Regions from separate parts of the Xanthobacter pollutisoli genome, predicted to be linked through region 1. Evidence: predicted binding sites of a transcription regulator. Region 1 holds the regulator's gene; each other region holds the start of a gene.
What was found. Region 1 encodes PhoB, which activates phosphate uptake and scavenging genes when phosphate is short. Its sites were predicted from a motif close to TGTCATNNANCTGTCAT; they were not measured.

Region 1 (7,781 bases):
GCATGCGGTCTGGCTCGGTCCAGCCCATCACCAAGGCCAAGGGGACCGGGGCGGTGACCGACCCCATCTTCGTTGGCCTCCTCTGGGCGAGCGGCATCTTCGTCCTCGTCCTGCTCGGCCTCATCATCGCCGAGCTGTTCAAGGGCGGCTTTCCGGCGCTCCAGCACTTCGGGCTCGACTTCATCTGGTCGCCCGCCTGGAACCCGGTGACCGAGAATTTCGGCGCCCTGGTGATGATCTACGGCACGCTGTTCTCCGCGGTGATCGCCGTGGTGGTGGCCCTGCCGCTGTCGTTCGGCATCGCCTTCTTCCTCACCGAGATCGCGCCGCAGCCGCTGAAGCGCCCGATCGGCGTCGCCGTGCAGCTGCTCGCCGCGGTGCCCTCCATCATCTACGGCATGTGGGGCTTCTTCGTCATCGTCCCGCTGATGGCCGCCTACGTGCAGCCCCCGCTCATCGACACGCTGGGCAACGTGCCCATCATCGGCGCCCTGTTCGCCGGCCCGCCCCTCGGCTCGGGCATGCTCACCGCCGGCCTGATCCTCGCCGTGATGATCCTGCCCTTCATCACCGCCATGTTCGTGGAGACGCTGGAAAGCGTGCCGCCCATGCTGAAGGAATCGGCCTACGGCGTCGGCGGGACCACCTACGAGGTCTACAAGAACGTCTCGATCCCCTATGGCAAGACCGCCATGGTGGGCGCGGTGATGCTGGGCCTCGGCCGCGCGCTGGGCGAGACCATGGCCGTCACCTTCGTCATCGGCAACGCGACGCGCATGTCGGCCTCGCTCTTCGCCCCCGGCGCCACCATCGCCTCCACCATCGCCAACGAATTCCCGGAGGCCCCGATCGGGTCGCTGAAGCTGACCTCGCTGCTGCAGCTCGGCTTCATCCTGTTCGTGATTTCCTTCATCGTGCTGGCACTGTCCCGGGCGCTCGTGCGCTCGCGGCTCGACTGACCCCGGAGCACAGGCAGACCATGGCCTCCCTCGCAGCGCGCCGCGCCAAGGACACGACCATCAAGGCGGTGTCCACCGCCTTCGCGGTCTTCGCCATCTTCCTCCTGGGCTGGATCCTGTGGACCCTGCTCTCGCGCGGGCTGCCCGCGCTCGGCCTCAACGTCTTCACCGAGGTCACCAAGCCGCCGGGACAGGGCGGTGGCCTGCTCAACGCCATCGTCGGCTCGCTGATCCAGATCGGCATCGCCATGGCCATCGGCGGCCCCATCGGCATCTTCTGCGGCACCTTCCTCGCCGAGAACGGCAAGGGCACGAAGATCGGCGCCGCCGCCCGCTTCGTGAACGACATCCTCCTGTCGGCGCCGTCGATCCTCGTCGGCCTGTTCATCTACACGCTGCTGGTGGTGCCGTTCGGCGGCTTCTCCGGCTGGGCCGGCGCCATCGCCCTCGCCATCCTGGTGATCCCGGTGGTGGTGCGCACCACCGAGGACATGCTGAACCTCGTGCCGGTGGGCCTGCGCGAGGCGGCCTTCGCCCTTGGCGCGCCGCAGTGGAAGGTGGTGATGTTCATCACCTGGCGCGCGGCCCGCGCCGGCATCGTCACCGGCATCCTGCTCGCCATCGCCCGCGCCGCCGGCGAGACCGCGCCGCTGCTGTTCACCTCGCTGGGCAACAATGCGCTGTCCACCGACCTGTCGCGGCCCATGGCCAGCCTGCCCATCGCCATCTATCAGTTCGCCGGCAGCCCCTTCGACGACTGGGTCTCCCTCGCCTGGGCCGGCGCGCTCCTCATCACCGTGGGCGTGCTCGTGCTCAACGTGGCGTCCCGCCTGTTCCTCGCGCGGGGCCACTAGGCTCCGCCGCGCCACACCCATTCCGCCTTCCTCCGAAGCGAGGCCGACCAGATGACTTCAGCCGTCGATCCCACCTTCAACATCTCCTCCTCCGTCGCCGCGCGGCCCGACGCCCCGCCGGCGCCCGCCAAGATCAAGGTGGAGAGCCTGCAGTTCTACTACGGCAGCAACCACGCGCTCCGGAACATCAACTTCGAGGTTCCCGAGAAGCGCGTGACCGCCATGATCGGCCCGTCGGGCTGCGGCAAGTCCACCCTGCTGCGCGTGTTCAACCGCATGTACGACCTCTACCCCGGCCAGCGGGCCGAGGGCGCGGTGCTGTTCGACGGCGTGAACATCGTGGGCAAGGAGCTCGACCCCACCATCGTGCGCACCCGCATCGGCATGGTGTTCCAGAAGCCGACGCCCTTCCCCATGACGATCTATGACAACATCGCGTTCGGCGTGAAGCTGCACGAGCGGCTGAACAAGGCGCAGATGGACGAGCGGGTGGAATGGTGCCTGCGCAAGGCCGCCATCTGGGACGAGACCAAGGACCGCCTGCACACCTCGGCGCTCGGCATGTCCGGCGGCCAGCAGCAGCGCCTGTGCATCGCCCGCACCATCGCGGTGCGGCCGGAGGTGATCCTGCTGGACGAGCCTACCTCGGCCCTCGATCCCATCTCCACCTCGAAGATCGAGGACCTGATCGACGAGCTGAAGCAGGAATTCACCATCGTCATCGTGACCCATAACATGCAGCAGGCCGCGCGCTGCGCCGACATCACCGCCTTCTTCTACCTGGGCGAGCTGATCGAGGTGGCGCCTTCGGACGTGATCTTCACCAACCCGAAGGAAATCAAGACGCGCGACTACATCACCGGCCGCTTCGGCTGACGCGGGAAAGGCGCCGGCGGGCTCGCCCGGCCGGCGCATCTTCCCTCAACCCCAAGGGAGCGAACGCCTCCGCCGGCCGGCCTGTTGGCCCGGGCCGGCTGGCGGGCTCCAAGGAAGGACCGATCCCATGCCGGAGCATACCGTTGCCTCTTTCGACGTCGAGCTGAAGGAAATCGGCCGCAAGGTGGTGGAGATGGGCGGCCAGGCCGAGCGCCTCGTGGCCGACGCCGTCACCTCGCTGATCCGCCGCGACGGCGCCATCGCCCAGAAGGTCGTGCTGCTCGACGCCACCGTCGACCAGGCCCAGCGGGAGATCGAGGACCGCGCCATCCTGGTGATCGCCAAGCGCCAGCCGGTGGCCAACGACCTGCGCGAGATCGTCGCCGCCATCCGGGTCGCCAACGACCTGGAGCGCATCGGCGACCTCGCCAAGAACGTGGGCAAGCGCGTGATCGCCATCGAGGGCGAGTATCATCCGCAGAAGCTGGTGCGCGGGGTGGAGCACATCTCCGACCTGGTGCTGGAGCAGCTGAAGGAGGTGCTCGACGCCTACGCCGCCCGCAACGAAGCCAAGGCGGTCGAAGTGTGGGGCCGCGACGGCGCCATCGACACCATGTACACCTCCCTGTTCCGCGAGCTCCTGACCTATATGATGGAGGATCCGCGCAACATCTCGGTGTGCACGCACCTGTTGTTCTGCGCCAAGAACATCGAGCGCATCGGCGACCACGCGACCAACATCGCCGAGATCGTCTTCTACATGGTCACGGGCCAGAACCTGCCCGAGACCCGCCCGAAGGCCGACGCCTCGAGCGAGACCACGCTGCCCTTCCCGGGCCGCACCGTCCAGGGCTGAGGCCCGGACGGGCGCATGACGGAGCGCGAGCGGCCGGATCGGGTTCGGTCCGATCGCCCGCCCTCTCATTTTGCCAAGAGGACGCGTGGCGCGGGTTGCCCAGCAGCCGGCCGCCCCGGTCTAACGAACGGATGAATGACAGTGCCGGCGCGTATTCTGATCGTCGAGGATGAGGAGCCTCTGACCCTCCTGCTCCGTTACAATCTGGAGTCGGAAGGCTACGGCGTGGAGAGCGTCGGCCGCGGCGACGAGGCCGAGACGCGGCTGCGCGAGAGCGTGCCGGATCTCGTGATCCTCGACTGGATGCTGCCCGGCCTCTCCGGCATCGAATTGTGCCGGCGCCTGCGCACCCGGCCCGAAACCGAGCGCCTGCCCGTCATCATGCTCACCGCGCGCGGCGAGGAGACCGAGCGGGTGCGCGGCCTCGCCACCGGGGCGGACGACTATGTGGTGAAGCCCTTCTCGGTGCCGGAGCTGCTCGCCCGGGTGCGCGCCTTGCTGCGCCGGGCCAAGCCCGAGCACGTGGCGACGCTTTTGCGCGCCGGCGACATCGAGCTCGACCGGGAGACCCACCGGGTGCACCGCGCCGGCCGCGAGGTGCATCTCGGCCCCACCGAGTTCCGCCTGCTGGAATTCCTGATGCAGTCTCCCGGCCGCGTCTTCTCCCGCGAGCAGCTGCTGGACGGGGTGTGGGGCCAGGACGTCTATATCGACGAGCGCACCGTGGACGTGCACGTGGGCCGCTTGCGCAAGGCCATCAACCGCGGCCGCCAGTCCGACCCCATCCGCACCGTGCGTGGCGCAGGCTATTCCTTCAACGAGATGTTCGCCCGCGCCCATTGAGGGCGGGCCGTCGGGCTGCTACGGCCCGCGCGTGCGGCTTGCGAGGGTGGCGCGGGTCGCCAGGTGCTCCGTCGGGGCGCAGACGCCCGCCCCCTCAACCGGAGCGCACCCCGATCAGTCCCAGAACCTGCTTGGCCGCCCGCTCGCCCGAGAGCCAGGCGCCGCCCACCGTGCCCCACAGGGTCTCATGGGCGTGCTCGCCGGCGAACACGAGGCGGCCGGCAACCGTCTCGGTGAAGGCGCGGCGCATGTTACCGAAGCCGGGGAGGGCGCAGGAGAAGGCACCCAGCGCCCACGGCTCCTTGCTCCAGCGGGTGGCGAACACCTTGCCAAGTCGGGCCGCCGTGTCGGCGCCGAACTCGCGCGTGAGCGCCGCCTTGACGAAGGCTGCGGCGGCATCGGGCGGGCTGTCGGCGAGGCCGGTGGCCACGTCCCCGCCCACCTCCAGGCTGTAGAGGTCGCTGCCGCCGATACGGGCCCGCAGGGCATAGGCGCGCGGCCCCTCGGCGCGGAAATAGATCAGCTCGTCCACGCCGAGCCCGGCGGGATTGCGCGGCAGGCGGAAGCCGATGTGGTCGAAGGCGCCGAGGGTGATCTTCTCCACCGCCGTGCGCTGGCGTTGCGGCAGGCCGGGCTGGATGCGCAGCTTGCCCGACGCCATGAGGCTCGGCGGCACGGCGATGATGACGGTGCGCCCGAGCACCGTGCCCCGGCTTGTCTGCACCGAGACGAGACGCGGGCCGAGCTCCACCGCCCGGGCCGGGGTCTCCAGCCGCACGGTCAGCGGCCGCGCCAGCTGCGAGACGAGGGTGCCCACGCCCTGCCGGCAGATGTCCTCGCCCTCGCGCTCGTCGGCACGCGAGACGTCGACGGTGGAGATCTGGTCCAGCTCCTTGGCGCAGGCGAAGGGGCCGAGCACGAAGCGCGCGCTGGCGCCGTAGGCGCCGAGGTCGGGCAGGGCACGGGCGGCGGGCATGTCGCGCCCGGCGTCGCCCGCCGCCACGATGGCCCGCTCCCCGCGCCGCACCGTGGCGATGAAGTCCTCATAGTCGGCATCGCCCGCCTCGCGGCCGTCCTGATAGAGCCGGCCGCCGTCGGGCGCGCGGTAGATGTCGAGCCCCTCGGCCCGCCCGTAGGCGGCCATGGGGCGTGCCGCCGGCATGTTCAGGCGCGGCGCGCCGAGATCGAACGGCACGCCGAACTGGGCGGTGTCGGTGACGGTGCGGCCGCCCACGTGGTTGGAGGCTTCCAGCAGGATATAGCTGCGGCCCGCCTCGGCGATGCGCCGCGCGGCGGAGATGCCCGCGGCCCCGGCGCCGATGATGACCACGTCCGCCTCGTTCTGCGGCTGGCCGAGCGCGCGGGATGTCGCCAGCGTCATGCCGGCGAGGGGCGCCGCGGCGATCGCGACGCCGCGGGCGATGAGGGCGCGGCGCGTGAGGGAAGAGCGGTCGGGATCGGTCACGGGCGGAACGCTAGCATGGCGCGCACGGACGGGCGAGGCCGTCGCCTCAGCTGCGCCGCGCCGCGACGAAGCGCGCCGCCTCGGCCAGCACGGCGCCCTTTTCGCCGAACGGCGCGAGGGCCTCGCCCGCCTCGGCGACCAGCCGGTCCAGCACGGCGCGGGCGCCGTCGAGGCCGAGGCGGGAGACCAGCGTCGCCTTGCCGGCTGCCTCGTCCTTGCGCACGCTCTTGCCCACCTCCTCGGTGGTGCCCTCCACGTCCAGCAGGTCGTCGGCGATCTGGAAGGCGGCGCCCAGCGCCCGCCCGTAGGCGGCGAGCGCCGTCCGCGCCGGGGCGTCGGCCCCGCCGAGGATGGCACCGGCCTCCACCGAGACGGCGAGCAGGGCGCCGGTCTTCATGGCCTGCAGGTCGCGGATGGCGTCCTCCTCCAGGGCGAGGGGCGCGCCGCCGGAGAAGCGGCCCTCGGCGGCGAGGTCCAGCATCTGGCCCCCCACCATCCCGCCCATGCCGGAGGCGCGTGCGAGTGCGCGCACGAGGGCGATGCGCACCGCGGCGTCGGGATGGGCATCGGTGCCGGCGAGGAGGTCGAAGGCGAGGGTCAGCAGCGCGTCGCCGGCGAGGATGGCGGTGGCCTCGTCATAGGCCTTGTGGACGGTCGGGCGGCCGCGGCGCAGGTCGTCATTGTCCATGGCCGGCAGGTCGTCATGCACCAGCGAATAGCAATGCACGCATTCCACCGCGGCGGCGGCGGTGACGGCGGCGGCCGGCGGCAGGCCGAACAAGGCGGCGCTCTCGATGACGAGAAAGGGGCGCAGGCGCTTGCCGCCGCCCAAAGCGCCGTGGCGGATGGCGCCCATGAGGCGGTCGGGCCGCAGCCGCTCGCCTGCCGTCGGCGCGTCGGCGAGGGCGGCTTCGAGGCGGGCCTGCGTGGCGTCGGCGGCGGCGTCGAGACGATCCTTCAGGGAAAATGTCACCTTGGGCCTGCGTCGATGATAGCGGTGCGGGAACGCCCGGGCCGGGCGCACCGTTGACGGGGGCCACCGGGTGCCCCAATGCGGCGCGCAGGTCAAGCGCGCGCCGCGCGGGGTCGCGGCGGTGGCCGGTCGGGGCATGATGGGTTGCCGAAGGCAGCCGCGGGACGGGCGCGGGGTCGGCCGCGTCGGGGGAGGGCAAGGGATGGTCCGTCTGGTGCTGCGCGTGATCGGGGCCATCATCGCTTTGCCGCTGGTGCTCTCGCTGCTCTACAACGTGATCAATCCGGTCTCGACCCTCATGATCGGCCGCTGGATCACCGGCGAGCGGGTGGAACGCATCTGGACCCCCATCGAGCGCATGTCGCCGGCGCTGGTGCGCACCGTCATCGCCTCCGAGGACGCGAGCTTCTGCCAGCACTGGGGCGTGGATCTCGACGAACTGCGTGCCGCCCTCGACAAGGCGGACGAGCTGGAGGACACCCGCGGCGCCTCGACCATCCCCATGCAGATCGCCAAGAACCTCTTCCTGTGGCCGGGCCGCGAGCTGATCCGCAAGGCCATCGAGATCCCGCTCGCCGTCTGGCTCGACCTTGTCGTGAGCAAGCGGCGGCTCATCGAGATCTATCTCAACATCGCCGAATGGGGGCCGGACGGCGAGTTCGGCGTCGAGGCGGGGGCGCAGCGCGCCTTCGGCATCCCGGCCTCCCAGGTGGACGCGCGGCAGGCGGCCCTCCTCGCCGTGATGCTGCCCAATCCCCACCGGCGCGACGCGCGCAACCCCTCGGGCGGGGTCCAGCGCCTCGCGTCGCGCCTTCAGGCCCGGGTCCCGCGGGAGGGGCCGGAGCTCACCGCCTGCCTCGGCCTTGCGCCGTGAGCAGGCTTGATTGTTCCAACAACAAGCGCCACATGGGAAATGTCGCGCCGCCCGGCCGCTCCTCGGCCCGAGGCGGCGGTA
Region 2 (7,781 bases), on a different contig from region 1:
GAAGCTCGCCACCCTCGATCTGCCCCAGCCTCTGGGCACCGGCCTGCCGGAGGTCCCGACGGTTTCCGGCCGGGCGGGTCCTTTTGACGCGGCCGGCGTTGCCCCGACCGCCCCCGCTCCCGCTTCCGCACCCCGTGTCGTCGGCCGGACCGGCGCAATCGTGACCGCTTCCCTCGGCGGAGTGGACGTGCCGGACGAGGCGCTGCGCGCCGCCCGCGCCGCCGCCCAGCCGGTACCTGACGAGCGCCAGCTTTCTTCCGGCATCGTCACCAGCGATGCCGATGACGATGCCTTCGCCTTTCCCCCGCCCCTGGTGCTCGACGGCTCGGACGGCGGCATGGCGCAGGAGGCGACGGCCCCGCGCGAGAGCCGGGCGCATCTGGAACTCGCGCTGGACCTGCTGCTGGAACTGCCGCTGATTCATGACGGCGAAGCCGAGGCCCGCGCCGCAGCCGACGCGGCGGACCTCCTCGACGAGCCGGCCGAGGAGGCGCTCGCTGGTCGGGCCCTGCATCATGATCCGGTGGCGGTTTTCAGCCGCGACCCCGGCATGTTTCCGGCGCTCGCCTTTGCCTACGGCGCGCTGGCCGATGAGGGGCTCGTGCCGCAGCCGGCGCCCCATCCGGACGGCGAGGCGGACCTCGCGTCCGCCGATGCCGCGGACGCGCTGGAGACGCCGCCCCACGACGGCATCTGGCCCTCGCCGGCGCAGCGCCTCGACCTTGGCGGCGAGAAGCTGGCGCGGGCGCAGAAGTGTCTCGCGGAGGCGATTTATTTCGAGAGCCGGGGCGAGCCCAAGCGCGGCCAGATCGCGGTGGCGCAGGTCATCGTCAACCGCGTCTTCTCCGGCTACTACCCGTCGGACGTGTGCGGCGCGGTCTACCAGAACGCCCACCGCCATCTCGCCTGCCAGTTCACCTTCGCCTGCGACAATGTGCGCGACGTGGTGCGCGAGCCGGACATGTGGGTGCAGGCGAAGGAGATCGCCGCCGACATGCTGGACGGCAAGCTCTGGCTCACCTCCGTGGGGCGTGCCACCCATTACCATGCCTATTGGGTGCATCCGAGCTGGGTGCGCGAGATGCGCAAGCTCGACCGCATCGGCGTGCACACCTTCTACCGCCCGCGCCGCTGGGGCGACGGCTGAACGTTCTCCGCATGTCCCGCCTCGGCGGGACGGCGGATCAGGCGTGCCCGGCCTCGCTGGAGAGCATGCCGGGATGGATGCCCAGCTTGCGCAGGGCATGGTCGTATTTGGTCTCCACCCCCTCGCCGAAGATCAGGTCGGTGTCGGCCGGGCAATTGAGCCAGCCGTTGGCCTGGATCTCGGTCTCGAGCTGTCCGGGCGCCCAGCCGGCATAGCCGAGGGCGAGCACCGCGCTGCGCGGCCCGCGCCCGCCGGCGATCGCCTTGAGAATATCGAGGGTGGCGGTGAGGCAGATGCCGTCGTCGATGGGCAAGGTGGAATTCTCGACGAAATAGTCGGCCGAATGCAGCACGAAGCCGCGTCCGGTCTCCACCGGCCCGCCGCGCAGCACTTTGACCGTCCCGGCGCTCCGCGGCAGCAGGATGCGCTCGGAGGCGGGGATCACGTCGAGCTGGACGAGGAGATCGGTGAAGTCGATGTGGCTCGCCGGCTGGTTCACCACGATGCCCATGGCGCCTTCGGCCGAGTGGGCGCACAGGTAGACGAGGGTGCGTGCGAACTGCTCGTCGCGCATGGTTGGCATGGCAATAAGCAACTGCCCGTCGAGAAAGCTCGACCCCCCGTCCTGGAAAGTAGGGTTCTGGCTCGCAATCATGGTTGGAAGGGTACCGCGCATCGCGGGGTTTGGAAATGCGCTTTGCGGTGCCAAGGCCCGGTTGCGGGGCGCCGCGGGGGTGCCGACGCGGGGCGAGTCACACGCTTGTGCTCGCGCGGGGCTTTGCGGCGGCGCCGCGAGAGGGTACCCGCTTTGGGTATGAAATGGACCCACGCGCTCCCGCCTGGCCGATCTCTGCTCGGCCTTCCGGCGCTCGCCGCCGTCGCCCTTTCTTTTGCGACATCCCCTGCCGCCGCCCAGGCTTCGGCACCGGCCAAGGTGCCGGGCGCCGAGCTCCAGCTCATCGCCGGTCCGGTGGACGGTGCGAGTGCCGATGCCGGCATTGATCTGCGCCTTTCGCCCGGCTGGAAGACCTACTGGCGCTATCCCGGCGACAGCGGCGTGCCGCCGGCCCTGAACTGGAGCGGGTCCGACAATGTGCTGAAGGTCGAGATGGAATGGCCCGCCCCCAAGCGTTTCGCCGACGGCGGCGGGGGCTATTCCATCGGCTACAAGGGCGCGGTCCTGTTCCCCCTGAAGGTGGAGCTGAAGGAGCCCGGCAAGCCGGCGCGTCTGCAGATCGCCTTCGATTTCGCCGTGTGCGAGGCGCTGTGCATGCCCGCCCGCGCCGAGCTCGCCGTGGCGCTGGACGGCCGCGCCGGCCCGGACGCCTCCCGAATCACGGCGGCCCGGGCGCTCGTGCCGGTGGAGCAGGCGGTGGGCGCGGCCGACGTGCTGGCGGTGGAGAAGGTGGATCTCGACCAGAGCGTCCGGCCCGCGCGCCTCGTCATCGACGTGAAGGCCGCCGGCCCCAAGGCCGATCTGTTCGTCGAAGGGCCGGACGAGCGCTGGGCGCTGCCGCTGCCGCAGAAGACCGCGTTGCCGGATGGCACGGCGCGATTCACCCTTGCCCTCGACGGCGTGCCCTCCGGCGTTGATCCGGCCGGAGCGGCGCTGAAGCTGACCCTGGTGGACGGCGCCCGCGCGGTCTCGACCCAGGTGTCGGTGCCCGGTCCCGCGGCGGCGCGCTGAGCGCCGCGGAGGCTTTCCTCCACGCCGGAAGGACGTATTGTCTGCGGGGGCCGCAGCGGCCCCCTCATGCGGAGAAAACGATGCCCATTTCGGTCGGCGACAAACTGCCCAACGCCACCTTCCGTGTTTCCACCGACGACGGCCCCGTGCCGAAGACCACCGACGAGATCTTCAAGGGCAAGAAGGTGGTGCTCTTCGCGGTGCCGGGCGCCTTCACCCCCACCTGCCACAAGAACCATCTGCCGGGCTATGTCCGGGAGGCGGATGCCATCAAGGCCAAGGGCGTCGATGCCATCGCCGTGGTGTCGGTCAACGATCCCTTCGTCATGGGCGCCTGGGAGAAGGCCTCCGGCTCCGACGGCAAGATCGTGTTCCTGGCGGACGCCGACGCGTCCTTCGCCTCGGCCCTCGACCTCACCTTCGACGGCTCCGCGGCCGGCCTCGGCGTGCGCTCCAAGCGCTATTCCATGGTGGTCGAGGACGGCGTCGTGAAGGCGCTGAACGTGGAAGACGTGCCGTCCAAGGCGGACGTCTCCAGCGCCACCACCATGCTCGGCCAGCTCTGAGCCGGGACAGTCCGGGGCGGCGCGCTTTGGGCGTCGAGCCCGGGGCGTCATGCGCCCGAGCGTGAAGCGGGGGCCTCCTCAGGGGGCTCCGCACCGCCGCCGCACCGGCGATGGAACACTCCTCAAGCGATGATGTCGGGGAAGATCTCGTCCTCGACCTGGCTGATGCGGTCCTTCAGTTGAAGCTTGCGCTTTTTCAGCCGCTGCACCTGCAGGATGTCCGAACCCGAGACCGCCGTGAGCGCCTCGATTGCGGCATCGAGGTCGCGATGCTCCTGCTTCAGCCGTTCCAGAAGGATCTTCAGATCCCGTTCGTCGTCGCTCGTCATTCCGCATCCGTCGCCGGACCGCGCATACGCGGTCCAGCCCGCCTTGCCCCGATCTCGAATGACTATGGCACGCGCATGCCGCGCTGCAAGATGGGAGCTTGCCGGAGGTTCAGAAAGGCGGTCGACTCTTCGTCGGCTCCGTGACAGACTGATGTCGTGTTGCAGACAGGGAGGCGCTCAGAATGTCCATCCAGTCGCACCTTCAGGAGCTGAAGCGGCGTCATGCGGCCATCGAGCAGGAGCTCAGCCGCGAACTCGCCCACCCCGCGTCCGACCCGCTTCGTGTTGCCGAGCTGAAGCGCAAGAAGCTGGTCCTGAAGGACCAAATGTCGAAAATCAACGGCAATTCCACCCTCCATTGATGGCTGACGGCCGTTCGCGTCCGGCGCGGGAGCGTCGGGGCGCGGCGCGGTCCTTTAAGGTCCTGTAGCAGACGGGCCGGGAGGCCGGTCGCGCGGTGCCCTTTGCGTTCCGGCGCGGAGGGCTTTAATCCGGCGGCATGGCTCCTCCCCTCGTTCTCCTCCAGGACATCCATCTGCGCTTCGGCGCGACACCCTTGCTCGACGGGGCGGAGTTGTCCGTTTCCTCCGGCGAGCGGGTGTGCCTCGTCGGCCGCAACGGCTCCGGCAAGTCCACGCTGCTGAAGGTGGCGGCGGGATTGATGGAGCCCGACACCGGCACCCGGTTCTTCCAGCCGGGCGCGACCGTGCGCTATCTGCCGCAGGAGCCCGATTTCTCCGGCCACGCCACCACGCTGTCCTATGTGGAAGCGGGTCTCGGGCCGGGGGACGACGCCTATCGCGCCCAGTATCTGCTGGACGAACTGGGCCTGACGGGGAAGGAAGATCCCGCGCATCTCTCCGGCGGCGAGGCCCGCCGGGCGGCGCTGGCGCGCGTCATCGCGCCCGAGCCGGACGTGCTGCTGCTGGACGAGCCCACCAACCATCTCGACCTGCCCGCCATCGAATGGCTGGAGAGCGAGCTCAGGGGCCTGCGCTCCGCCATCGTCCTCATCAGCCACGACCGCCGGTTCCTGGAGACTCTGTCGCGCGCCACCGTCTGGCTCGATCGCGGCCAGACGCGGCGCCTCGACCAGGGCTTTTCCGCCTTCGAGGCCTGGCGCGACCAGGTGCTGGAGCAGGAGGAGAGCGAGCGCCACAAACTCGACCGCAAGATCGTCGCCGAGCTGGACTGGCTGCGCTACGGCGTCACCGCCCGACGCAAGCGCAACGTGCGGCGCCTCGGCCTGCTGCACTCCATGCGCAAGGACCGCCGCGAGGAGCGCCGCGCTGTCGGCAACGTGAAGCTGGCGGTAAGCGAGGCCGAGACCTCCGGCAAGCTCGTCATAGAGGCCAAGGGCATCGCCAAGTCCTATGAGGGCCGGGCGGTGGTGAAGGATTTCTCCACCCGCATCCTGCGCGGCGACCGGATCGGCATCGTAGGGCCGAACGGCGCCGGAAAGACCACCCTCATCAAGCTCCTGACCGGCGAGATCGCGCCCGACGCCGGCACCGTGAAGCTCGGCACCAATCTGGAGATCGCCAGCCTCGACCAGAAGCGGGCGGCGCTCGATCCCGCCACCACGCTCAAGGACGCGCTCACCGGGGGCGGATCGGACCAGGTGATGGTGGGCGGCCAGCCGAAGCACGTCATGGGCTATCTCAAGGACTTCCTTTTCACCCCCGAGCAGGCCAACGCCCCCCTTGGCGTCCTGTCGGGCGGCGAGCGCGGCCGGCTCATGCTGGCCCGGTCCCTGGCGCTGCCCTCCAACATGCTGGTGCTGGACGAGCCGACCAACGACCTCGACCTCGAAACCCTCGATCTGCTGCAGGAGATGGTGGCCGACTATCCGGGCACCGTGATCCTGGTGAGCCACGACCGCGACTTCCTCGACCGCACGGTATCGAGCGTGATCGTCGCGGAGGGGGAGGGCGTGTTCCGCGAATATGCCGGCGGCTATGCCGACATGGTGGCCCAGCGCGGCCGGGGCGTGGAGGCGCGGGACAAAGCCAGCGAGAAGGCCGCCGCGCCGAAACAGAAGGGTGGGGAGGCGAAATCCGCCGGCACCGAGGAAACCAAGGCGACTGCCCGGCGGAGGCTCTCCTTCCACGAGCAGCACGCGCTGAAGACCTTGCCCAAAACCATGGACGACCTGCGCGCCAGGCTGGAGAAGCTCGGCGCCGAGATCGCCGACCCGAACCTTTATGCCCGCGACCCCGCGCGCTTCGACAAGGCCTCCGCGGCGCTCGCCGAGGCGCAGGCCGCCCTCGATGCCGCGGAGGAGGAATGGCTGCGCCTCGAGATTCTCAAGGAGGAGCTGGAGGGCTGAGCGGCGCCCGTACCGTTCGGGCAGGCGCTCAGGCCGGGCGCTTGGCCACCAGCACCACGCTCTCGAAGTCGATCACCAGATCGCCGTGCTGGTTGGTGCCGGAATTGTAGGCCTTCAGCAGGCCCCATTGGGAGCGGGACTTGCTCGCGATCTTCTCGCGGGCCTCGGTGGCGTAGCTGATGGTGTCGCCGACATAGACCGGCTTCAGCCATTGCAGCTTGCGGAAGCCGGTGGCGGGGCCGAATTGCCCCAGCGCGCCCTCGCCCGCGACACCGGCGGGGGCCGAGGCGTCGGGGTGGGGGACGCCGATGTTGGCCGCGACGAAATACTTCATCCACATGGACGCGGTGTGCCAGCCGGAGGCGACCAGAGCGCCGAAATGGCTGCGTCGCGCGGCCTCCGGGTCCACATGGAAGGGCTGGGGATCATAAAGCCGCGCGAAGGCGACGATCTCCTGCTGCGTGAAGGTATGGCGCCCGAGCAGGGCGGTGTTGCCCACCTCGATGTCCTCGAAATACGTCATGCGAGGCGGGCTCCCGGATTGCGACGGCCGACCATGAGGATGCAGGTCTGGTCGAGGGCGACGCTCTTGTCGGCCTTCATGAGTTCGAAGCGGAAGGTGACAAGGCCCATGTCCGGCTTGCTGCGGGAGGTGCGGCTCTCCAGCACCGTGCGGCGCAGGGTGAGGACATCCTCGGGATGCACGGGGGCGAGCCACTTGTTCTCGGTCACGCCCGGCGAACCCATGCCTGCGGTGCGCAGCAGGAAGCCATCGCAGATCAGCCGCATCATGATGGCGCAGCTGTGCCAGCCGGACGCTGCAAGCCCGCCCAGCAGCGAGGCCTTCCCCGCCGCCTCGTCGAGGTGCATGGGCTGGGGATCGAACTCCGACGCGAAGGCGACGATCTCCTCCCGCGTGACCCTGTGCGAGCCGAACGTCTTCACCTCACCGATGATGAAATCTTCGAAGAAGATGTCGGGCAAGGCGGACCTCCCTGTCGTTGAGCCGCGATCCAAGGCGAGGATGACGCAAACGTCAAGCTGCACCGGATCCCGTCGGCGCTTCTGATGAACAACCCTCAACGCGGGCAAGGCGGCCGCAGGCCACACGAACCTCTTGCGCCTTCATCCTGCCGGGCGGCATTCCCCGCGAAAACAATCGCTTGATGGAGCACGGACGCGCCGGGCCTTAAGGGTCCGGCGACATGTGCCGCAATTCGAAGGCGAGCACCTCGGTGCCGTCCTCCCGACGCGCGCTGTTGCGTCGGTGGTAGATGCTCCAGCCTGGGCGGCTGCCGCTCGCTCGCGCATCCAGCACCTCGGTGGAGAAGATGATGGTATCGCCCGCCCGGACCGGAGCCGGCCATTTCAGGCCGGTCATGCCGAAGCCGATGCCCGCGGGGGCTATGGCCGCCGGATGGTCGCCGGGCAGCGTGCGGGCTCCGGCGTCAAGGGAACGCACGAACAGGCCCATCCAGACGCAGGCGGTGTGCCAGCCGGAGGCGACGAGGGTGCCGAAATGGGCGTCGCGCGCGGCGTCCGCATCCACGTGGAACGGCTGAGGATCATAGGCGCGGGCGAAGCGCACGATCTCCTCCGCCGTGAAGGTGAAGCGGCCGATCTCCACCGGGCCGGCCGCCATCTCCCGTGCCTCGGCCATCGGCGCGCCCTCAGTTGGCGAAGCGGAAGTGCAGTACGTCGCCGTCAGCGACCACGTAATCCT
Region 3 (7,781 bases), on a different contig from region 1:
GGCACGCTCCAGCACGCCGAGGTGCACCGACATGGTATTGTGCGCTACCGCCAGCAGGCGGGCGATGTCGCCCGCCTGAAGGCCATAGGGCACATAGCGCAGCAGAAGACGATAAGTCTCGAAGCGCGTGCCTTGGGACAGCGCATCGAAGATCCGCGTGGCGTCTTCCCCATTCAGCTTCGTCTCGTCCATCTTGTCTCACCGTTCGAATGCTGCTCACGCGTCAGCCCAAGTGCCTCAGGCGCCGCCCTTGAAGGTCCTGGCCCAATAGTCCTTGACCTGCTGGACCAGAGCCGGCGGCAAGGGAACATAGCCGAGCTCGGACGCAAATTTCTCGCCCTCGCCCAGGGCGAAACGCCAGAACTCGAAGGCGGCTTGGCTGTTCGCCGGCACCTTCGGCTCGCGGTACATGAGAGCGAAGGTGGTCGCCGCAATAGGATAGGCATCCTCGGCGGGGGAATCGGTGATGACGACGAAAAAGTCCTTGGCGCCGGCCCAATCGAAGCTCAGCGCCGCCGCCTGGAACGCCGCCGCGCTGGGTGCGATGAACTTGCCAGCACGGTTCTGGACGAGGCCATAGGCCAGCTTCACCTGCACCACATAGGTGTATTCGACATAGCCGATGGCATTCGGGACCCGCTTGACCTCGGTCGAGACCCCTTCGTTACCGCGCGCGCCATACCCCACCGGCCAGGCGACTGCGCTGCCTTCGCCGACCTGCTGCTTCCACTCCGGGCTCGCCTTGGCAAGGTAGGACACCCAGTTGAACGTGGTTCCAGATCCATCGGAACGGTGCACCACCACGATCTTCGCGTTGGGCAGCTTGACGTCGGGATTGAGGGCCCTGATGGCGGGATCGGACCAGGTCGTGACCTTGCCGAGATAGATGTCAGCGAGAAGGGCGCCGGTGAAGCGGAGCTGGCCGGGCCCCACGCCGTCCACGTTGAACACCGGAACGACGCCACCGAACACGATGGGGAACTGGCCGAGGCCATATTTCTCCAGTTCTTCCGGCTTCAGCGGCTTGTCGGACGCGCCGAAATCCACCACCCCGTCCTTAATACGGTTGACGCCGGCCGACGAACCCACCGACTGGTATCCTACGATGTGGCCTGTGCGCTCACGAAACGCCTCCGCCCATTTCCAGATGATCGGATAGGCGAAGGTGGAGCCGGCACCCCGCACCTCCGCGGCGCGCGCCGGAGGCGCGAACATCGACAGGGCCGCGAGCGTCGCCGCAGCTGTCCAGACAAGAATGCGATTCACGGCTGGCCTCCCTTGGGTCCTAGCGACATATCGCTGGAAACAGATAGCTCCATACGAGTCATTATGTCGATAGGAGTGGACAGATCGCTATATGGCCTTCATGTCACTCTTGTGACGCCATTTACGTCGCGCCAATCGCAGCGATAGTATAAATTATCGATATGTCGATACAAATGGAAATGATGTAATGTAGAGACGGAATGCTCGCGAGGTTGAGAGGCAAATTTGTTCGGGAGGAGAAATGAATAATAGGCGCTTCATATGGACTTTATATAAGTAATATACGTCAATCGAAGTCGGATAGCCTCTCAAAAATTGCAATCAACCATGGACAATTGCCACGATGTCCATATGATTTACATGAAATAAAGCCAACCATAGCCTAGAACTACGTTGCGTCATATTCGATAAAATCTCTGTTGATTCAGGAATATCGCTCGATATACACAAATTGTCATGAATTTGTTACATAACATGCTTAGAGCCCGTGAGGCTAGGTGAGCATCAGAAGCCCTAGCGGCACTGTCCAGGGAGACGGCATCCTCATGAAGATCATCACTCTCGCGAGCGCCCTCGCGCTGCTCGCTACCGGCGCGGCCTTCAACGGCGCCGCTGCCCAGGCACTGGTCAAGGTCGACGGGTCGTCCACGGTATTCCCCGTGACCGAAGCCATGGCGGAGGAATTCCAGAAGGCGAACAAGGATATCAAGGTGACGGTCGGCATCTCCGGTACCGGCGGCGGCTTCAAGAAGTTCTGCCGCGGAGAGATCGACATCTCTGACGCCTCGCGCCCCATCACCTCCGCCGAGCAGAAGGCCTGCAAGGAAGCCGGCATCGAGTATATCGAATTGCCGGTCGCCCTTGATGCGCTCACGGTCATCGTCCACCCGTCCAACACCTGGGCGAGCGAGATGACGGTTGCGGATCTGAAGAAGATCTGGGAGCCCGAGGCCCAGGGCAAGATCACCAACTGGAAGCAGGTCCGCGACAGCTACCCGGATCGGCCGCTGGTGCTCTACGGCGCGGGCGTCGACTCAGGCACTTACGACTATTTCACCGCCGCCATCGTCGGCAAGGAGCATTCCAGCCGCGGCGACTTCACCGCATCGGAGGATGACAACGTGCTGGTCCAGGGCGTGGCGGGCGATCCCAACGCCCTCGGCTTTTTCGGCCTTGCTTACTATGAAGAGAACACCGGCAAGCTGAAGGCGGTGAAGATCAAGGTCGATGACGCCGCGCCCGCCGTGGAGCCGTCGGTCGAGAACGCCCGCACCGGCAAGTACCAGCCTCTGTCGCGGCCGATCTTCATCTACGTGAACAAGAAGGCGGCCGAAACCCGTCCGGAGGTGGCGAAGTTCGTTGAGTTCTACCAGGACCCGAAGCACGCGGTCGAGCTGGTCAAGGAAGTCGGCTATGTGCCGCTGCCCGAGGCCGCCCTGAAGGTGTTCCAGGAGCGCTTCAAGAAGCGTGAGATCGGCACCGGCTTCACCGGGTCCAAGGTCGGCGTCTCCGTCGAGGATCTCGTCAAGGAAAAGCTCGTCTACTGACAGGTGATCTTGAGGGACCTGAGGGAGGTGCTCCGGCGCCTCCCTCCATTCAGGTGAGGGTTGGACGTGGTCGCACCGGTGTCTCCAGACTCAAGAACAGGCCGGTTGCGCCTGACGGTTTCTCCGGTCTTCCTGGCGCGACGCCGGGTGGTGGACCGCATCATGCGCGTTGTCCTGTTTCTCAGTGCCGCACTCTCTGTCCTGGTCACGGCGGGCATCGTCTACGTCCTCCTGTCCGAAAGCCTGAAATTCTTCGCACAGGTGTCGATCATCTCCTTCCTGACCGACACACAATGGACGCCGGTGTTTCAGGACAAGCACTTCGGCATCATGACTCTGGTATCCGGTACTTTGGTGAGTTCGCTCATCGCCCTGCTCGTCGCGATTCCAGCCGGTACCGTGCTCGCAATCTATCTGTCGGAGTTCGCGCGGCCACAGGTGCGCGAGACCATCAAGCCGTTTCTGGAGCTTATCGCAGGCGTGCCCACTGTGGCATTCGGCTATTTCGCTCTTTTGTTCCTCACGCCCATCTTCCAGATCTTCATTCCCGGGCTGGCGGGCTTCAACCTGCTCGTGCCGGGCATCGTCATGGGCATCATGATCCTGCCCTACATCGTTTCCGTGAGCGAGGACGCCATGCGCGCGGTCCCTGCGGAACTGAGGGAGGGGGCCTATGCGCTGGGCTTCACGCGGCTCCAGACGGCGACGCGGGTGGTGATCCCCGGCGCCTTCTCCGGGGTGACGGCGGCCTACATCCTCGGCATGTCGCGGGCGGTTGGCGAGACCATGGTGGTGGCCATTGCTGCGGGCCAGCAGGCGAAGCTCGCCCTGAACCCTCTGGAGGGCGCAGCCACGATCACCTCCTATATCGTCCAGATCAGCCTCGGCGACGTGCCACATGGCTCCATCGCTTATCTCACCATCTTCGCGGCGGGCATGACGCTGTTCCTCATGACTTTCGCCTTCAACATTCTCGCCTTCTGGCTCCGCCAGAAATACCGTGAAGTCTATTGAGGGGATGGCCGTGAAGCCGCTCGCCGCTCAACCCTCCCGCCGCCTCTCCGACGCGGAAATCGTCGCTCGGGCGCATCGGTCCGACCGCAATTTCGCGATCCTGGGCCTCAGCGTGCTCGTCATTTCCATGATCGTTCTGCTGTCGCTCATCGTGGACTTCATGGTGGACGGGCTTGGCCGCATTGATCTTGATTTCCTGACGAGCTTCCCCTCCCGACGCGCTTCGGAGGCCGGCATTCTGTCCGCCTGGGTCGGCACCACGCTGGTGATGCTGGTGACGACGGCGCTGGCGGTGCCGCTCGGCGTCGCAGCAGGCCTCTATCTTGAGGAATATGCGCCGCGGAACTGGATCACCCATCTCATCGAAATCAATGTGACCAATCTCGCGGGCGTGCCCTCCATCATCTATGGGCTGCTCGCCCTCGGCCTGTTCGTGCAGAGCTTCGCCATGGGCCAGACGATTCTAGTTGCGGGCATCACGCTGGCGCTTCTCATCCTGCCCATCATCATAGTCGCCACACGCGAGGCGGTGCGCTCCATCCCGCTCGAGATCCGCGAGGGCGCCTATGCGCTTGGCGCCGACAAATGGCAGACGGTGAGCGGCTACATCCTGCCCACCGCGCGTCCCGGCATCCTCACGGGTGCCATCGTCGGTATGTCACGGGCCATCGGCGAGACCGCGCCCATCATCACCATCGGCGCGCTCACCTTCATCGCCTTCCTGCCGCCTTCACCGGTCCAGGACACCTTTCCGTTCATCAATTTCAACTGGCTCAACTCGCCGTTCACGGTGATGCCGATCCAGATGTTCAACTGGGTTTCACGTCCCCAGGCGGCGTTCCACGTGAACGCAGCAGCAACCGGTCTCATTCTGCTGCTTATGACGCTGCTGATGAATGCGATCGCCATCTGGCTGCGCTACAAGATCCGCCGGAGCATGCGCTGATGCTGCAGCCCGGCCTTTCGGAGAACGAGATGACCGCCGTGACCCCAGCATTGGACGCCGTGGCCAGCAAGGAGCCCGCCCCCCTGCGCGCTTCTGTTCGCAACCTCAATTTCTTCTACGGCGACAACCAGGCGCTCAAGGGGGTGGAGCTTCCGATCGTCGAGGGTAAGGTCACCGCCCTCATTGGGCCGTCGGGATGTGGAAAGTCCACGCTCCTGCGCTGCTTCAACCGCATGCATGACCTATATCCGGGCAACCGGTATCAGGGCGAGATCATCCTCTATCCGGAGGGGATCAACATCGTGGCGCCGGAAGTAGATCCAATGCTCGCGCGTTTGCGCATCGGCATGGTGTTCCAGAAGCCCAACCCGTTTCCGAAATCGGTCTATGAGAATGTGGCATCCGGCCTCCACATCCGGGGCATCCGGAATCGCTCCGAAGTGGATGGGCGCGTGGAAGCCGCGCTACGCCAAGCCGCCCTATGGGACGAGGTGAAGGACCGCCTCCAGGAATCCGCCTATGGATTGTCGGGCGGCCAGCAGCAGCGCCTGTGCATCGCCCGCACCCTCGCCCCAGATCCGGAGCTCATCCTGCTCGACGAACCCACTTCGGCCCTCGACCCCATCGCCACGGCGAAGATCGAGGAACTGATGGACGAGTTGCGGGGCGCCTACACCATCGTGATCGTCACCCACAACATGCAGCAGGCGGCGCGCATCTCGGATTTCACCGCCTTCATGCATCTCGGCCACATGGTGGAATACGACGTGGCCAGCCTGATCTTCACCAACCCAACCGAGGAGCGCACGCGCTCCTATATCACCGGCCGGTTCGGCTGAGGCGTTCGGCTCGGTGGGAGGCGGCGGGAAGTTCGCTCGTGGACTTGGCATTCGGGCGCTTCAGCGACGGCAGTAGATTCGGCCTCACGTCTCAGCCACGATCTTCCCGATGTCGGTGATGTCATATCCGCCGATGCTCTTGAACTCGTTCTGGAACCGCTCCGAGCGCAGGATCTTGAGCATCGTCGCGACCTCCGGTGTGTCGAGATGCTCTTTACGGACCACAAGGTCGTAGCGTTCCCTCTTCAGTGGGACGAAGTCCACATTATCTACTTGGCGGGCGACCTTTTCCATCCCCACCGCCACGTCGGCGTCGCCACGGCCCACTGCGCTCGCCACGGCGAGATGGGATTGGTTCTCGCTATCGTAGCCCTTAATCCGGCTGGCGTAGAGATCGAGGAGCTTCAGGTTCTCGTCGAGCAGCACCCGCGATCCCGCCCCCTTCTCGCGGTTGATCATGGTGATGTCGTCGCGGGCGAAGTCCTGCCATGTTCGGATGGCCTTCGGGTTGCCTTTGGCGACGTAGAGGCCCTGCATGCGGTAGGTGACGTTGACCACCGCGCAGCGCACGCCAGGCAGTAAGGCACGGACATAGGGCACGTTGTAGTCGTCGCCGGCGCTGTCCCACAGATGTGCGCTCGCGACGGAGACCTTGCCGTAATAGAGCGAGACGAGGCTGTCGTAGCTGCCGATATAGGCCCTGAGCGCCATGACGCCGTGCATGCGCATGAAGTTGGACAGGATGTCGAGGATGAGGTCCTGGCCGCAGATGATGAAGCCGTCCCCGGCCCGACGCTCCGCCTTCAGGTCAAAATACCGGTTCTCGTCGAATGCCGGGCGGCCTGCCAGCTCGGGCGCGCGCGGCCCTGCCGGAGCGCTCGATATAGTCGCGCACGTTCGCCTCGGTGAAGCGGATCTTACGGCCGACCTTGTAGAAGCCGATCCCGCCTGCCTTGATCAGAGCATAAATGCCGCTCCGGCTGACGTGCAGCCGCTCGGCCACATCTTCGACAGTCAGGGCGTTAGGCGTATCCATGGAATGTCCGGCATCTCAATTCATCTAATTTCATATCATTTGGCATATAGCTCGGCCTTCGGCCAGCCGTCCTGACCATTCTATCTTTACAAAACAACATCTATTCGCCACGCTCGGCTCATTAAACCAGCAATATACCCGTCAAATCGTTTGTTTTCGTATCAATTCATATCATTTCATACCATGATGGCGGCTCCGTCCGAACGATCATGGCCGGAGGCTCATCCATGTCCCAGCAGTCCATTCCACTGTCGTCCGAGCGTGCCAACACACGGGACGAGCGGGGGTCCAACCCTGGCCCCCCGCCGGTGCCGGCCTTCGCCGGGGGCGCCCTCATCGGCATGCTCGGCGGTCTCATCGGGCTTGGTGGCGCAGAGTTCCGCCTGCCGCTGCTGATCGGCCCATTCCGCTTCCGGGCGCTCGAAGCGGTCATCCTCAACAAGGCCATGAGCCTGGTCGTCGTCGCTAGCGCGCTGCCGTTCAGGGCGGCGACGGTGCCCTTCAGCGCGATCGCGACCAACTGGCCGATCATCCTCAACCTGTTGGCGGGTAGCCTCGTTGGCGCCTGGTTCGGCGCCGGCTGGGCCACCCGGCTCAGCTCCCGCACCCTCTACCGGGTCTTGGCAGTCCTGCTGGTGCTGATCGCCGTCGCCCTCCTGTTCGGACACGGATCGACCGCAGCGTCCGCGCTGCTTTCGGGACCCTGGCTGATCGTGGCCGGCGTCATTGCGGGATTCGCCATTGGCGTGGTCGCCTCGCTGATGGGCGTGGCCGGCGGTGAGCTGCTGATTCCGACGCTGGTGCTTCTCTTCGGCGCGGACATCAAGCTCGCCGGCAGCCTGTCGCTGGCGGTGAGCCTGCCCACCATGATCGTCGGCTTCACCCGCTACAGCCGCGACAACGCCTTCGCCACCGTCGCGCAGAACAAGGTGTTCGTGGCCGTGATGGCGGTGGGCTCCATCGTGGGCGCCTTCATCGGCGGGCACCTCCTTGGGCTTGTGCCCGAGCAGGTCTTGCTTCCCATCCTGGCGCTGATCCTCGTCGTGTCATCGGTGAAAGTGTGGCGCCACGGATGAGGGTGCGGTCTCGGCCGGCGCCAGAACGCCGGCCGATGGTGCCCGCCGTCAGGCCGG
Region 4 (7,781 bases), on a different contig from region 1:
GCCGGGACCGATGGCCTTCAGCGCCTCGGCACGGCTCTGGCCCATGCAGGTCGCCGCGCCGCCCTGACGGTTGAACTCGCGAGCGGCAATGCAGCGCGCCGGGGCCGGCGCATATTCCGGCGGCTGGCCCAGCAGCACCACCTGCGGTCCCATGCGCCGCAGCTCGGCGACGGTGCGCTCCACCATGTGCGCGAATACGCGCTGGCTGTTCTGGCGGCTGGGCGCGTTGCCGCCCGGCAGTTCGTCGGTGACGAGGGTGAAGGCGGGACCGGCCATGGTGGTCCACAGGGACCAGCGGGCCACCAGAACCACCACCTTGGGCTTCACCCGGGCGATCTCCTCCAGCACGGCCACGTTGAAGCCCGCGCACACGCGGCCCGACATCTGGTCGCGCCGCGCCGTGCCGCCGATAAGCGGCGGACAGCCCGCCATGGTCAGCAGGCGGGTGGTGGCCCCGAGTGTCGCCGCCTGCTCGGCGGCGCCGATGAAGGTCGCGCCGGCATGGGAATCGCCCCACACCAGCACGTCGTAGCTGCCGCGCTCGGCACCTGCGCCGAGGGCGCATCGGGCGATGGATTTCATCTGGTCCGGCTGCCAGAAGCGGGCATGGTTGTTGCACTCGCGCTGGAAGGGGCTCTTGTCGTCCATGGCCGCCTCGGCGGCGGCACCGAGGGGCGAGATGGAGAAGAAGCCCCGCCCCGCCTGCGCCAGAGCGAGGGCGACGCCGGAGGTGAGGAGAATGGCGACTGCACCGGCCCCGATGCGGGAGAGCCGACGGCCGCCGAAACGCTCTCCCCGGCGCATGGGCGCCTCCACATATCTCAGCGAGAGGGCCGAGAGCAGGACGGCGAGCGCGATCACCCCGGCGGACTGGAAGTGGGTGAGGTTCCGGCCCTTCCACAGGGCGGCCAGAACCAGCAGCGGCCAGTGCCACAGATAGAGCGCGTAGGAGATGCGGCCCACATAGACCATGGCCGGCAGGCTCAGCACGCGCGCGACGATGTTGCCCGGCGCGAAGCCGCCCCCGTAGATCACGGCCGCGGCGCCCAGAACGGGAGGAAGCGCGGCAAGGCCGGGAAAGGGGGTGTTCTGCCCGTAGAGGAAGACCGGCACGAGGATGCCGGCCGCGCCGGCGATGGCGATCCCCGCCGCGACCAGCCGGGACGCGCGCGGCCACGCCACCAGCGCGAGGAGTGCGCCCACCATCAGCTCCCAGGCGCGGCTGGTGAGGAGGAAGAAAGAGGCCGGCTGGTCGGTCTCGACGATGCTCTGGCCGTAGGCGAGCGAGGCGAGGGCGACGAGCGCCAGCGCCCCCGCCGCGAGGTGCCGCCCGCCCGCCTTCATCAGCACGAAGAGCAGCAGAGGGAATAAGATGTAGAACTGCTCCTCCACCGCCAGCGACCACAGGTGCAGGAGCGGCGTCTCGTCCGCCTTGGGGCCGAAATAATTGATGAGCTCGGCGAAATGGATGTTGGCGTAGAACAGCGCCGAGGGGATCAGCGTGTCCACATAGGTGCCCATCTGCCGCGGCATCAGCACCAGCGCGGCGAGCAGCGTCGTCGCCGCCAGCACCACGAACAGCGCCGGGAAGATGCGCCGGATCCGGCGGTCGTAGAAATCCACCAGCGAATAGGTGCCGGCCGCCATCTCGCGAGAAAGGATGGAGGTGATGAGGAAGCCGGAGATGACGAAGAACACGTCGACGCCGATGAAGCCGCCGTCGAACGGGGGAATGCGGGCGTGGAACAGCACCACGCTGCCGACCGCCACCGCCCTCAGGCCGTCGATGTCGGACCGGTAGGTCAGACTCATCCCGCGTCCCTTGATCTGCGCTTATGCGGCGCACCACCCGCCGGGCGAGGATTTAGCCGCACAACCGGCCGCCCGCAATTGTGCCTCCTGGCAGGCTGGCCCGGCTCAGGCGGACGTGCGGCGCAGCGGCCCCCGCGCGCGGGCGGCTCCGGGCACGCGCGCATTCACCGACGCGTCGTGCACCTGTCATGGCTTCGTCGTGCTAGCCTCGCATCACCACGGGTACGGACGCGGGGCACGGCTCCGCTTCAAGGAGCACGCCATGGCCTCCCTCTGCTCGTTCCTTTCCCTTCGACCCCGCGCGGCCGGCGCTCTCGCGCGGACCGCGGCCGCCTGCACGCTCGCCGCGCTCCTCGCCGCACCGGCGGCGGCGCAGACCCAGATCCAGTGGTGGCACGCCATGTCGGGCCCGCTGGGCGAGAAGCTGGAGAAGCTCGCCAACGACTTCAACGCCTCGCAGGGCGATTACAAGGTGGTGCCGGTGTTCAAGGGCACTTATCCCGAGACCATGACGGGGGCCATCGCCGCCTTCCGGGCGCGCCAGCATCCCGCGATCGTGCAGGTGTTCGAGGTGGGCACCGCCACCATGATGGCGGCCCGCGGCGCGGTCTATCCCACCTACAAGCTCATGGCCGATGCCGGCGAGCCCTTCGATCCCAAGGTGTATCTGCCGGCGGTGACCGGCTATTACACCGATACCGCCGGCAATATGCTGTCGTTCCCGTTCAATTCCTCGACGCCGATCCTCTATATCAACAAGACCCTGTTCAAGCAGGCGGGCCTTGATCCCGAGCAGCCGCCGAAGACGTGGCCGCAGATGGCGACCGCGGCGAAAGCGCTGCAGGCGGCGGGCGTCGCCTGCGGCTTTACCAGCCAGTGGCCGTCCTGGGTCCACCTGGAAAACCTCTCGGCCTGGCACAACGTGGCCATCGGCACCCATGAGAACGGGCTGGGCGGCACCGCCGCGCGCCTTACCATCGCCAATCCGCTGGCGCGCAAGCACTGGGCGATGCTCGCCGAATGGCAGAAGACGCGCGTCTTCGACTACGGCGGCCGCCAGTCGAAGGCGGATCCCAAGTTCTTCACCGGCGAATGCGCCATGAGCATCGGCTCCTCGGCGGCGCGGGCCGGCATCCTCGCCAATTCCAAGTTCGAGCTGGGCTACGGCATGATGCCCTATTGGCCCGACGAGAAGGGCGCGCCGCAGAACTCCATCATCGGCGGGGCGACGCTCTGGGTCCTCACCGGCCGGCCGCAGGCGGAATACAAGGGCGTGGCGAAGTTCTTCACCTATCTGTCCAAGCCCGACGTGCAGGCGTGGTGGCACCAGAACACGGGATACCTGCCCATCACCCAGGCCTCCTACGACCTGACCCGCGCGCAGGGCTTCTATGAGCGCAATCCCGGCACCGACGTCTCCATCCGCCAGATGACGCTCAATCCCCCCACCCCCAATTCCAAGGGGCTCCGCTTCGGCAATTTCGTGCAGATCCGCGACATGATCGAGGAGGAGCTGGAGGCGACCCTGGCGGGGCAGAAGACCGCCGAGGCGGCGCTGGAGGCGGCGCAGAAGCGCGGCAACGCGCTGCTCGAAGCCTTCGAGCAGGCCAACCCGTGAGGCGCCCCGCGCCGGCCCACGCCTGACGCCATGCAGGCGAAGCGCGTCACCTTCCCCGGCCGCCTCGTACCCTACCTGCTGCTCGCGCCGCAGGTGGGGGTGACGCTCGTCTTCTTCCTCTGGCCGGCCGGGCGGGCGCTGCTGTCCTCGCTCTATGCGCAGGATGCCTTCGGGCTGAGCGAGACCTTCGTCGGCCTCGCCAATTTCGCCGCGCTGTTCCGCGATCCCGCCTATCTGGAGGCGGTGGGGGTCTCCTTCGTCTTCGCCGCCTGCGTCACCTTCCTTGCCATGGGCCTCGGCCTCGTGTTCGCCGCGGCGGCGGACGCCGTGGGCAAGGCATCGGGCCTCTACCAGCTGCTGCTGGTGTGGCCCTATGCGGTGGCGCCGGCGGTAGCGGGCGTGCTGTGGCTCTTCATGTTCGATCCCTCCATGGGCATTGTCGCCCGGGCGCTCAAGGCCGCCGGCATTCCCTGGAACCACTTCCTCGACGGCGGACAGGCCCTCGCCTTGGTCATCGTCGCCGCCGCGTGGAAGCAGGTGAGCTACAATTTCCTGTTCTTCTATGCCGGCCTGCGATCCATCCCCACCGGAGCCATCGAGGCGGCGGCCCTCGACGGGGCGGGGCCGCTCCAGCGCTTCCGCCACATCGTGCTGCCGCTGCTGGCTCCCACCACCTTCTTCCTGCTGGTGGTGAACCTCACCTACGCCTTCTTCGACACCTTCGGCATCATCCACGCCACCACCGGCGGCGGGCCGGGGCGGGCCACCACCATCCTGGTCTACAAGGTGTTCCGCGACGGCTTCGAGGGATTGGATCTCGGCGGCTCGGCGGCCCAGTCGGTGGTGCTGCTGGCCATCGTGGTGGCGCTCACCGCCCTCCAGTTCCGCCACATCGAGCGGCGGGTGAACTACTGAGATGGCCGGCCGCTCGCGCCTCGCGCTCCTCCTCGCCCATCTGGTGCTTCTCGCCGGCGTCGCCATCATGGTCCTGCCGGTCTATGTGGCGTTCGTGGCCTCGACGCACCCCGGCGCAGACTTCCTCTCCGGCGGCGTCGGCCTCATCCCCGGCACCCGGTTCATGGAGAACTACCGTCTCGCCTTGCTGGACGGCTCCAGCACGGCGGGCATCCCGCCGGTCGGGCCCATGCTGTGGAACTCGCTGGTGATGGCGCTCGTCATCGCGCTCGGCAAGATCGCCATCTCGCTGCTCTCGGCCTTCGCGGTCTGCTACTTCCGCTTTCCCTTCCGCGCGGCGGCGTTCTGGCTGATCTTCATCACCTTGATGCTGCCGGTGGAGGTGCGCATCCTGCCCACCTTCGAGGTGGTGGCCCATCTCGGCCTGCTGAACAGCTATGCCGGCCTCACCGTGCCGCTGATCGCCAGCGCGACGGCCACCTTCCTGTTCCGCCAGGTGTTCATGACCATCCCGGACGAGCTGACCGAGGCGGCACTGGTGGACGGGGCCGGGCCGCTCACCTTCTTCTGGACGATCCTGCTGCCCCTGTCGCGCACCAACATCGCGGCGCTGTTCGTGATCTTGTTCCTCTACGGCTGGAACCAGTATCTGTGGCCTTTGCTCGTCACCACGGACACATCCTACTACACGGTGGTGATGGGGCTGCGCCGGCTTGTGTCGGCGGCGGGCGAGGCCGACCCGGTGTGGCATCTGGTGATGGCGACCGCCATCCTCGCCATGCTGCCGCCGGTGCTGGTGATCGCCCTAATGCAGCGCCTGTTCGTCCGCGGACTGACCGAGACCGAGAAATAGCGCGCCGCCTCACTCCGGCAGCCTCATTCGGCGGCGACGCGCTCCGGCAGCGGCGGGGCCCCGTGGGGCTTGTCGTGGGCCTCCTCGTGACGGCCGGACACCGCGTGATGCACGATGGCGTCGAGCCGGTCGAGATAGAGATAGATCACCGGCGTGATGAAGAGCGTCAGCATCTGCGACACCAGAAGCCCGCCCACCACGGCGACACCGAGCGGCTGGCGCAGCTCGGAGCCGGCGCCGGCGCCGAGCGCGATGGGCAGCACGCCGAAGATGGCGGCGAGCGTCGTCATCATGATGGGCCGGAACCGCAGCAGCGCCGCCTCGCGGATGGCGTCCTGCGCCGGCACGCCGGCACGCCGTCGTTCCAGCGCCACGTCGATCATCATGATGGCGTTCTTCTTCACGATGCCCACCAGCATGATGATGCCGATGATGGCGATCACCGACAGCTCCATCCCCGCCGCCATCAGCGTCAGCAGCGCCCCGATGCCGGCCGACGGCAGGCCCGAGAGGATGGTCAGGGGGTGGATGAAGCTCTCATAGAGGATGCCGAGCACGATGTAGATCACCACCACCGCCGCAAGGATCAGCAGCGGCTGGTTGGACAGCGAATCCTGGAACACCTGGGCGGTGCCCTGGAAGCCGGTGGTGATGCTCACCGGCACCTGGGCGGCGCGGGCGGTGGCGTTGATCTCCTCCACGGCCTGGCCGAGGGCGACGCCGGGCGCGAGGTTGAAGGAGATGGTCACGGCCGGCTGCTGCTGCTGGTGCTGCACCGAGAGCGGACCGATGGTGCGCTTGATGTTGGCCACGGTCTCCAGCGGCACCACATTGCCCGATCCGGTGCGCAGATAGACCCGGCCGAGGTCGTTGGGGTCGCGCTGGAAGCGGGGCTGCACCTCGGCGATGATGGAGAACTGGTTGGTGTCGGTATAGAGCGTGCCGACCTGACGCGTGCCGAACTGGGTATAGAGGGCGTCGCGCAGCTGCTGCTCGTTGATGCCGAGGGCTGCCGCCTTGTCCCGGTCGAGCTCGATGGTGAGCTGCGGATTGGAGATCTGCAGGTCCGAGGTCACGTCCCTGAGCCCCGGCAGGGCGGCGAGGCGCTGCTCCATGTCCTTTGCGACGGCATAGAGCGTCTCGGAATCCGAGCTCTGGAGCGTGTACTGGTACTGGCTCTTGGAGGCGACGCCGCCGACGTTGATGTTCTGCACCGGCTGGAAGAAGGCGTTGACGCCCGGCACCTGGGACACCCGCCGCCGCAAATTCTGGATGACCTCGTTGGCGGTGAGCGTGCGCTCACCCTCCTTGGTGCCGCGCGGCTTGAGGGCGATGAACAGGCGGCCGGTGTTGGTGGTGCGGCTGATGCCGGTGGCGCCGGCGGTGGAGACGAGATAGTCCACGTCCGGATCGGCGCGGACCACGTCCGCCACCTGCTTCTGCCGCTCCACCATGGCGGCGAACGAGCTGTCCGTCGCGGCCTCCACCGTGCCGGTGATGAAGCCGTTATCCTCCTGCGGGAAGAAGCCCTTGGGGATGATGACGTAGAGATAGACCGACAGGCCGACGGTCGCGAGCGTCACCACCAGCATGAAGGGCCGGTGGCGCAGCACGAAGTCGAGGCTCACGCGGTAGGCCGCGAGCCATACATCGAACATGCTCTCGGTGACGCGGAAGAACCAGCCGGGCTTCTTGGAATGGTCCACCGGCTTCATTATCCGCGCGCACAGCATGGGCGTGAGGGTGAGCGAGACGAAGCCGGACACGAGGATGGCGACCGAGATGGTCACGGCGAACTCGCGGAACACCCGGCCCACCACGCCGCCCATGAACAGCACGGGGATGAACACCGCCACCAGCGACAGCGTCATGGAGATGATGGTGAAGCCGATCTCGCGCGAGCCGCGCAGCGCGGCGCGGAACGGCTTCTCGCCGTTCTCCACGTGGCGGTAGATGTTCTCCAGCACGACGATGGCATCGTCCACCACGAAGCCGACGCACAGGGTGAGCGCCAGCAGCGTCATGTTGTTGATGGAATAGCCCAGCACCCACATGGCGGCGAAGGTGGCGATGATGGAGAGCGGCAGCGCCAGCGACGGGATGAGGGTGGCGCGCACGTTGCGCAGGAACAGGAAGATCACCATCACCACGAGGACGACCGCCTCGAACAGGGTCTTCTGCACGTCCGCCACGGCGTCGCGCACGGAGACGGAGCGGTCGTTGAGCACCTCGATGTTCACGGCGCCGGGCAGCTGGGCGCGGAATTCCGGCAGGCGTCCGCGCACCTCGTCCACCACCTGCACGGTGTTGGCGTCCGGCTGGCGGACCACGGCGAGCACCACGGCGCGGCGGTCGTTGAACCAGCTCGCCACCCGCTCGTTCTCCACGCCGTCCGAGACGGTGGCGATCTCTTCAAGGCGCACCACCGATCCGTCCCGCGCCTTCACCACGATGCGGCGGAACTGGCCGGCGTCGGCCTTGGGGGTGCCCATGTCGATGGTCTGGGCCTGCTTGGGGCCGGAGACGATGCCGAGCGGGGTATTGGAGGCCGCCGCCTCCACCGCGCGCTGGATGTCGTCCGAC

Region 2: ABLE93_RS14440 (YdcH family protein) is a predicted target of PhoB. The motif match lies at 3,870-3,886, and genes of this name have one in related genera.
Region 3: pstS (phosphate ABC transporter substrate-binding protein PstS) is a predicted target of PhoB. The motif match lies at 1,367-1,383, and genes of this name have one in related genera.
Region 4: ugpB (sn-glycerol-3-phosphate ABC transporter substrate-binding protein UgpB) is a predicted target of PhoB. The motif match lies at 1,986-2,002, and genes of this name have one in related genera.

The regions. Positions count from the first base shown of each region.
Region 1 is NZ_JBDZDP010000007.1:35,624-43,404, reverse strand. It holds gene pstC (phosphate ABC transporter permease subunit PstC) at 1-959, shown strand, start outside; gene pstA (phosphate ABC transporter permease PstA) at 980-1,813, shown strand; gene pstB (phosphate ABC transporter ATP-binding protein PstB) at 1,865-2,689, shown strand; gene phoU (phosphate signaling complex protein PhoU) at 2,817-3,545, shown strand; gene phoB (phosphate regulon transcriptional regulator PhoB) at 3,687-4,388, shown strand; gene ABLE93_RS15070 (flavin monoamine oxidase family protein) at 4,483-5,853, opposite strand; gene ABLE93_RS15065 (polyprenyl synthetase family protein) at 5,900-6,826, opposite strand; gene ABLE93_RS15060 (biosynthetic peptidoglycan transglycosylase) at 7,029-7,700, shown strand.
Region 2 is NZ_JBDZDP010000006.1:167,644-175,424, forward strand. It holds gene ABLE93_RS14415 (cell wall hydrolase) at 1-1,147, shown strand, start outside; gene ABLE93_RS14420 (YqgE/AlgH family protein) at 1,185-1,802, opposite strand; gene ABLE93_RS14425 (protein-disulfide reductase DsbD domain-containing protein) at 1,962-2,834, shown strand; gene ABLE93_RS14430 (peroxiredoxin) at 2,915-3,400, shown strand; gene ABLE93_RS14435 (YdcH family protein) at 3,523-3,729, opposite strand; gene ABLE93_RS14440 (YdcH family protein) at 3,912-4,091, shown strand; gene ABLE93_RS14445 (ABC-F family ATP-binding cassette domain-containing protein) at 4,229-6,058, shown strand; gene ABLE93_RS14450 (MaoC family dehydratase) at 6,087-6,581, opposite strand; gene ABLE93_RS14455 (MaoC family dehydratase) at 6,578-7,042, opposite strand; gene ABLE93_RS14460 (MaoC/PaaZ C-terminal domain-containing protein) at 7,248-7,718, opposite strand; gene ychF (redox-regulated ATPase YchF) at 7,729-7,781, opposite strand, start outside.
Region 3 is NZ_JBDZDP010000017.1:54,151-61,931, forward strand. It holds gene ABLE93_RS21850 (arsenate reductase/protein-tyrosine-phosphatase family protein) at 1-192, opposite strand, end outside; gene pstS (phosphate ABC transporter substrate-binding protein PstS) at 238-1,266, opposite strand; gene ABLE93_RS21860 (PstS family phosphate ABC transporter substrate-binding protein) at 1,812-2,813, shown strand; gene pstC (phosphate ABC transporter permease subunit PstC) at 2,919-3,827, shown strand; gene pstA (phosphate ABC transporter permease PstA) at 3,832-4,773, shown strand; gene pstB (phosphate ABC transporter ATP-binding protein PstB) at 4,773-5,612, shown strand; gene ABLE93_RS21880 (substrate-binding domain-containing protein) at 5,697-6,341, opposite strand; gene ABLE93_RS21885 (helix-turn-helix domain-containing protein) at 6,421-6,648, opposite strand; gene ABLE93_RS21890 (sulfite exporter TauE/SafE family protein) at 6,876-7,724, shown strand; gene ABLE93_RS21895 (arsenate reductase (azurin) large subunit) at 7,773-7,781, opposite strand, start outside.
Region 4 is NZ_JBDZDP010000002.1:115,163-122,943, reverse strand. It holds gene ABLE93_RS05920 (acyltransferase family protein) at 1-1,812, opposite strand, end outside; gene ugpB (sn-glycerol-3-phosphate ABC transporter substrate-binding protein UgpB) at 2,075-3,430, shown strand; gene ugpA (sn-glycerol-3-phosphate ABC transporter permease UgpA) at 3,461-4,345, shown strand; gene ugpE (sn-glycerol-3-phosphate ABC transporter permease UgpE) at 4,347-5,198, shown strand; gene ABLE93_RS05900 (efflux RND transporter permease subunit) at 5,222-7,781, opposite strand, start outside.